Linked DNA regions of Methanothermobacter marburgensis str. Marburg. The protein of the gene in region 2 binds, or shares a complex with, the protein of the main gene of each other region. Links are inferred from orthologs where the notes say so. Each region holds a gene or a part of one and is shown on either strand. Other genes may lie near its edges.

Region 1 (3,267 bases), 1.5 Mb from region 2 along the record:
GGATGGGAAGGGAGGACTTTGATTATGAATCAGCGTCCAGAATATTCGATGAGATAAGGGAACTTGTACCCTCATATGCTGGCATCTCCCATGAAAGGCTGAAATCTGGAGGGATACAGTGGCCCTGCACATCAGAGGAGGACGCTGGAACAGGATATCTTCACTCTGAAGAATTCCCAACACCCACAGGAAGGGCATCGTTCCTGCTGCCTGATTACCAGTTCAGGGGGGTCCCGGAGGAGTATCCCCTGGTCCTTGTGACAGGGCGAAACCTCTACCAGTACCACACAAGGTCCATGACTGCAAGGGTGGAGGAACTGGAATCATTCTCAGACCATGAGGAGCTTCTCATGAACCCCGCTGACGCCTCCTCTATGGGTATAAGGGAGGGGGATACTGTTGAGGTCACATCAGAGAGGGGCTCCCTCAGGGTGAGGGCAGGGGTTACAGATGAGGTGATGGAGGGCGTGGTATTCATGACATTCCACTTTGCAGATGCCCCTGCAAATGTCCTCACAGGCGGAGACAGGGACCCCTTTTCAGGGATGCCTGGACTCAAGTTCACACCGGTCAGGGTGTGTCGCGTCCAGCTAAGATAAGATGTGTGCCACCAAAACACTCATTTATATTATTATCTATTGCTGGCTGACCAGGGACGTGTGCTAACAACACACCAATATATATATATTTTTCTATTTGTTTTTTGTAGAAAATTATTATATACATAGTGGTTAAATGTGTGATTAACACACATGGTGACCCTATGCCGAAACATATAGTTTCTGGACTCAAATACATAGCAGCCGTAAACCTAACAAAACAGGGCCATTCACAGAGAGAGATAGCCAAAGCTCTGAAGATAAACAGATCAACTGTTTCTCACTACCTCAACGGGAGAAACCTCTCATGGAGGTCAATAGAGATTGCAAGGGTAATAACAGAGATGTGTCCAAGGGATTTCCTTCTTCTCACCCACTCCCTTACACAGAACACAGAGATGACAAGGACGATAGTGAAGACATGCCAGCAGAGGGAATTCAAGGGAAACGTCAGGAACTCATGTATTGGGTGCGGGCTATGTGTGGACACATGCCTCAGGAAGGCCATAACCCTCCGAGACCTCAAGGCACATGTGGATTCCGAATGGTGCTGCGGGTGTCTCATCTGTGTGGATATGTGTCCAACTGATTCTATAGAAATAAAGGAGGTAGAAATTGATGGAAACGACCGAAGTAATTGAAGGTAAGAATATTACCGTGGAGCGGACCGGCGAAGAAAACAGAAAGTTGATCTTCCAGGATTGCCTCTGCGCTGTGTGTGGACTGTGTGGCGAGATATGCCCGGTCAGTGCAATCGAGGTTAACCCAACAGGTGCAATGGTCAGAACAGAACAGGACGAGTCAAAGATACTTATCGATGAGAACAAATGTGTCCTCTGCGGTATGTGCAGTTCAATCTGCCCATTCCAGGCTCTTGACCTTCAGATCGATGGAACATCCATAAAAGAACTTGCAGAATACCCTAAAATCCTTAAATCAGCCGAAATTGATGATGAAACATGCATACAGTGCAAGGCATGTGAAACAGCATGTCCACAGGACGCCATAACCATAACAAGGGAACTTCCAGAAAGGAAGGACCTCATCACAGGTGAAATCGAAATAGACAAGGACACCTGTATATACTGTGGCATGTGCGAGGAAATGTGCCCGGTTGATGCCATAGAGATAGAACACCAGATACCAAGTTCATCAAGCCCAACCGTTGCAACCGACATCAACGTGGACGAGGACAAATGTGTTCACTGCGGAATATGTAAGAGGATCTGCCCTGTTGACGCCATAATGCAGGTCTGCAGGATCTGCCCATACGGCGAATACGAGATAAAGGTCCCTGAGGTTACAGGAACCTCCTACATCGACCCTGAGCTCTGTGTGAACTGCGGCTGGTGCCAGGAGATCTGCCCTGTTGATGCTGCAACAGTGACTAAGCCATTCGAGGGAGAACTGATAATCGACCAGGATACCTGTCAGGCATGTGAGACCTGCGTGATGGCATGCCCATGCAACGTTCTCTCATTCCCGAAACCAGAGAAATCCGGTGAAAAACCAACCAAGCTCTACAAGGACGAAAGATTCTGCATATACTGCGGAGCATGTGAGAGATCATGCCCTGTGAACGCCATAGAGGTTAAGAGGAGCAGAATAAATACAACTCCAATCAAATCAAAGGCATGGAAGAACGCCTTTGAATCACTACTCAAATAAATGGAGGTAATCAGATGGCAATTGGACTTAAGGCATACCCTGAACTCTGCCATGGATGCGGAAACTGTGTGATCGCATGTCCCGTGAACGCCCTCAGAAGCCCGGAAGTTGCCGGTGGAAAGGGCCCAACAGATGATGTTGAGATCATCATGATAGTGGAGGACGGGGTTGTAAACATAAAAAACCCTGACCTTTGCGGAAAATGCGGCACATGTGTTGAAAGCTGCCCTGTGGACGCAATAAGACTGGAGGAGTTAGAATGATGGTCATACTCAACACAGGAAGGACAATATGGCAGGGACAGGCCATAGAATCAGGTAAGGATCTTAAAATGTACGTGGATGCAGCTGCAATAATTCAGATGAACGCTGACATGATGAAGCAGCTCGGGATAAACGAAGGAGACAACGTCAAGGTCATATCAGAATATGGAGATGTGGTTGTCAAGGCTGTTGAAGCAAAGGAACCACTACCAGATGGAATGGTCTACATACCAATGGGCCCATGGGCCAACAGGGTCATAAGACCAGATACAGATTCAACAGCAACACCCAGCTTTAAGAATGTACCGGTGGAGATCATACCCACCGATGAAGAGGTTCCTGACATGCCCACCCTCATGAAGGTCTACGGTAAGGTAGGTCAGATTTAATTGGTTCAGCGGGAGGATTCAAATGGAATACATAATCAAAAACGGATTTGTTTACTGTCCTCTTAACAACGTCGATGGAGAGAAGATGGACATCTGCGTCAGGGATGGTAAAATAGTTGAGAGCGTCAGTGACTCCGCAAAGGTCATTGATGCATCTGGAAAAATTGTGATGCCTGGAGGTGTCGACCCACACTCCCACATAGCAGGTGCAAAGGTCAACGTGGGAAGGATGTACAGGCCAGAAGACAGCCGAAGGGACGCTGAAAAGTTCAAGGCAGGAAGGGCCGGAAGCGGTTTCTCAGTACCATCAACCTTCATGACAGGTTACAGGTACGCCCAGATGGGTTA
Region 2 (3,267 bases):
CGGCCTCAACTGCCTCCTCCACAGGGTGGGGGAAGAGGAAGAGGCTTCCGCCGAAGAGTATTATCCTTGGTTTGACCTCAAGGATCTTCTTCTTCATTGCATCGGCGTCTATGTTCATGTTTTCAAAGTCAAAGGGGTGGGTGTATATTTTGAATCCCCTCACACCGGCTGCACTGACCTTGGCATGTGATATGTGGCCGCCGTATGGGACCTCCATGGCCATCATGGGGTCGCCAACATCTGCAGTTGCAAAGAAGCAGGCGAGGTTGGCCACAACACCCGATGTTGGCTGGACATTTGCATGTTCTGCCCTGAAGAGTTTCTTTGAGAGTTCAATTGTGATCTCTTCAATCTCATCTATGTACCTGCAGCCCTCATAGAGCCTCTCACCGGGAAGACCCTCTGCATAGCGGTGTGAAAGGTCAGAGATGAGGGCCTCCTTGACCCTTGAACTGGTTATATTTTCACTTGCTATGAGGTTGATGCTTGACTCCATCCAGCTGTTATGATCCTTCATGAGATCTCTTATCCTCTCGGTATAATCCTGATTGCTGACCATGAAAATCATCTCCATTAGGAAATAGTTAAAATTACAATATAAAATTGGTGCCGCTATTATACTTGCAGCCAATCATGAGCCAATCAGATGAAATCCTGCAAGATGATGCGAAACAGACGGCTACAGAATAGCATTGAAACAGAATCAAATCAGCAGAGATAAAAGAAAAGGTTTTGATGGGTCCCAGCCCATCTATTTTGAAGCGGGTTCGTTGAGTGCAGCTTCGATCTGAGCCATGATCTGCTCTGTTTTAAAGTGCTGCTGGTCCATTGCACCTGATGGGCATGCTGCCACACAGGTACCGCAACCCTTACAGAGGGCCACGTTGACGTTGGCATGCCCTTCCTCTATGCTTATGGCACCGAATGGGCAGAGCTCAATGCAGACCTCACAGCCACCGCAGACATCGGAATCTGTAACTGCGATTATTGGCTCAATTTCCACTTCACCCTTGACCATTGGTATTGCTGCACGTGCAGCTGCACCTGAAGCCTGCGCAACAGCGTCAGGAATGTCCTTTGGACCCTGAGCCACACCTGCAAGGTACACACCGTCTGTCAGTGTGTCAACAGGTCTGAGTTTTGGGTGTGCTTCCATGAGGAACCCGTCTGCAGATTTGGATAGACCGATTGTCTGCCTCAGTGTCTCTGCACCCTCTGGTGGCACGAGACCAACACCAAGGACAACCATGTCGTAGTCGTACTCTGTGACCTTACCCAGGAGTGTGTCCTCTGATCTCACTGTGAGTGTGAGGTCAGGGTTCTCGATGACCTCAGCGGGTCGTCCCCTTATGAATTTGATTCCATATTTCTCCTGTGAGCGTTTGTAGAATTCCTCGAATCCTTTACCGAATGCCCTTATGTCCATGTAGTAGAGTGTGACCTCTGTGTCAGGCATTTTGTCCTTGATGAGCTGTGCGTTCTTCATGATGTACATACAGCAGACACGGGAACAGTAGGGTTTTCCAATCTGTTCGTCCCTTGAACCCACACAGTGGATGAATGCAACCCTCTTTGGTTTTTCGCCGTCTGATGGTTTGAGGACCTTACCATCGGTTGGTCCTGAGGCGTTGATCATCCTTTCGAGTTCAAGACCTGTTATGACGTTGGTGTGTCGGCCGTAACCGTATTCGAGTTTCTCTGTTGGGTCATAGGCGTCGTATCCTGTTGCCACGATTATTGTACCAACTTCGATTTCGATTTCCTCTGGTTCCTGGTCGTGTTTAACGGCTCCCCTTTCACAGACCTCATCACAGAGCATGCACTCTATACAGTAGTCCTTGTCAATTGTTGCGCAGAGGGGGACAGCCTGTGGGAATGGTATGTAGACAGCCTTGGTCATACCGATTCCCTCGTCGAAGTAGTTTGGCATTTCAATTGGGCATACCTCTACACAGGAACCGCATCCGGTACAGAGTTCCTCGTCTATGTACCTTGGTTTCTTCTCGATTTTGACCTTGAAATTACCTATGTAACCGTCAACTTCCTTAACCTCTGCGTAGGTTATGAGTTCAATGTTGTCGTGTTTACCGACATCCACCATTTTTGGTGCAAGGATACACATTGAACAGTCGAGGGTTGGGAAGGTTTTGTCCAGCTGCCCCATTCTTCCTGAGATACTTGGCCTCTTTTCGACCATGTAGGTCTTGAATCCCATGTCCGCCAGGTCAAGGGCGGCCTGTATACCTGCAACACCTCCACCGATGACAAGGGCCTTGTCATCCACACTAACCTTTGATGCCTCGAGGGGCTCCAGGAGCCTTGCCTTGGCAACCGCCATCCTCACAAGGTCCTTGGCCTTTTCTGTTGCACCCTCAGGGTTGTCCATGTGGACCCATGAGTCATGTTCCCTTATGTTTGCAAATTCGAATAGGAACTGGTTGAGTCCTGCCTCTTCAACACATCTCCTGAAGGTTGGTTCGTGGAGCCTTGGGGAACATGCAGCCACAACTACCCTGTTTATCCCGAGTTCCTTGATGTCCTTCTGTATCTCGAGCTGACCTGGGTCAGAACAGTAGTACTTGTAGTCCTTTGCAATCACAACGTTTGGTAGTTTCGCAGCGTAGTCCCTTACAGCCTCAACGTCGACCACACCGCCGATGTTCACACCGCAGTGGCAGACGTAAACACCGATTTTTGGTTCTTCCATTGTTTCTTTTTTTTCTTCTGCCATTAGATCACCTTGCATAGGGATATCTAGCAATGATATTTATTTGATGTAAGGTATAGCACAGTGCTAAATAAACATTTCTATCAAAAACTTTAAGTAAGATTTATATAGTATTACATTTATTTTCATTCGGTGGCTAAAAATTAAAAATATTTTCATTATACTCTGGATTTAAAATAAACTTTTTAGAGTATAAGTGACCATGCTGGCAGTGACACGAGACCCAGTATTGTGCTCATGAATATGCACGATGATACAAGGTCAACATCAAGGTCATTCTCAATTGCAAGTACCGCTGCAAGCATGGCCGAGGGCATTGAGGCTTCAAGTACCGTTACAGAGAAGTCCAGACCCTTAAATGACAGCAGATAAACAATGAATGCTGCAATCAGAGGTGATACTATGAGCCTCAAGGCACTCACAAATGTGGCATCAGCCAGTGAATCCCTCAGGAACCTGAAGTTCAGTGAAAGACCAAGTGAAATCATTATTAGGGGAACCGCTGCACCGGCCAGATAACCAAGAACCGTGCCTGCAAT

Evidence for each region.
Region 1: the proteins of hdrA (region 2) and fwdF are in contact, whole or in part, in a cryo-EM structure (PDB 7BKB), measured with the Methanospirillum hungatei proteins. The link is inferred for Methanothermobacter marburgensis str. Marburg from one-to-one orthologs. Residues at the interface, in WP_011448822.1 of Methanospirillum hungatei: Ala269, Val270, Pro272, Val273, Ile274, Lys275, Pro276, Met281, Gly282, Met283, Ala284, Pro285, Asp306, Ser307, Cys308, Val309, Lys310, Cys311, Leu313, Phe349, Pro350, Ile351, Glu352, Tyr359, Lys360, Asp363, Val365, Ile366, Asn367, Glu370; in WP_011448819.1 of Methanospirillum hungatei: Ser2, Thr3, Leu4, Phe5, Pro6, Lys7, Tyr8, Gln21, Leu23, Leu24, Gln25, Gln26, Asn28, Pro48, Glu49, Thr76, Cys78, Ser79, Tyr80, Cys81, Pro104, Ile105, Lys108, Glu109, Gly110, Thr353, Leu355.

Annotation. Positions count from the first base shown.
Region 1 is NC_014408.1:144,892-148,158, forward strand. What follows is about bases 309-3,242. They hold fwdF (tungsten-dependent formylmethanofuran dehydrogenase subunit FwdF), read left to right. Parts: upstream 309-1,217; coding sequence 1,218-2,267; downstream 2,268-3,242. Other genes in these bases: fdhF (formate dehydrogenase subunit alpha), read left to right, coding at 309-599; MTBMA_RS00680 (helix-turn-helix domain-containing protein), read left to right, coding at 764-1,240; MTBMA_RS00690 (4Fe-4S binding protein), read left to right, coding at 2,282-2,530; fwdD (tungsten-dependent formylmethanofuran dehydrogenase subunit FwdD), read left to right, coding at 2,527-2,919; fwdA (tungsten-dependent formylmethanofuran dehydrogenase subunit FwdA), read left to right, coding at 2,942-3,242. Also shown: more of fdhF, read left to right, coding at 1-308; more of fwdA, read left to right, coding at 3,243-3,267.
Region 2 is NC_014408.1:1,603,251-1,606,517, forward strand. Bases 242-3,175 are described here. They hold hdrA (H(2):CoB-CoM heterodisulfide ferredoxin reductase subunit HdrA), read right to left. Parts: upstream 2,732-3,175; coding sequence 752-2,731; downstream 242-751. Other genes in these bases: glyA (serine hydroxymethyltransferase), read right to left, coding at 242-559; MTBMA_RS08640 (AEC family transporter), read right to left, coding at 2,914-3,175. Outside these bases: more of glyA, read right to left, coding at 1-241; more of MTBMA_RS08640, read right to left, coding at 3,176-3,267. UniProt on the Methanocaldococcus jannaschii protein: Part of a complex that catalyzes the reversible reduction of CoM-S-S-CoB to the thiol-coenzymes H-S-CoM (coenzyme M) and H-S-CoB (coenzyme B).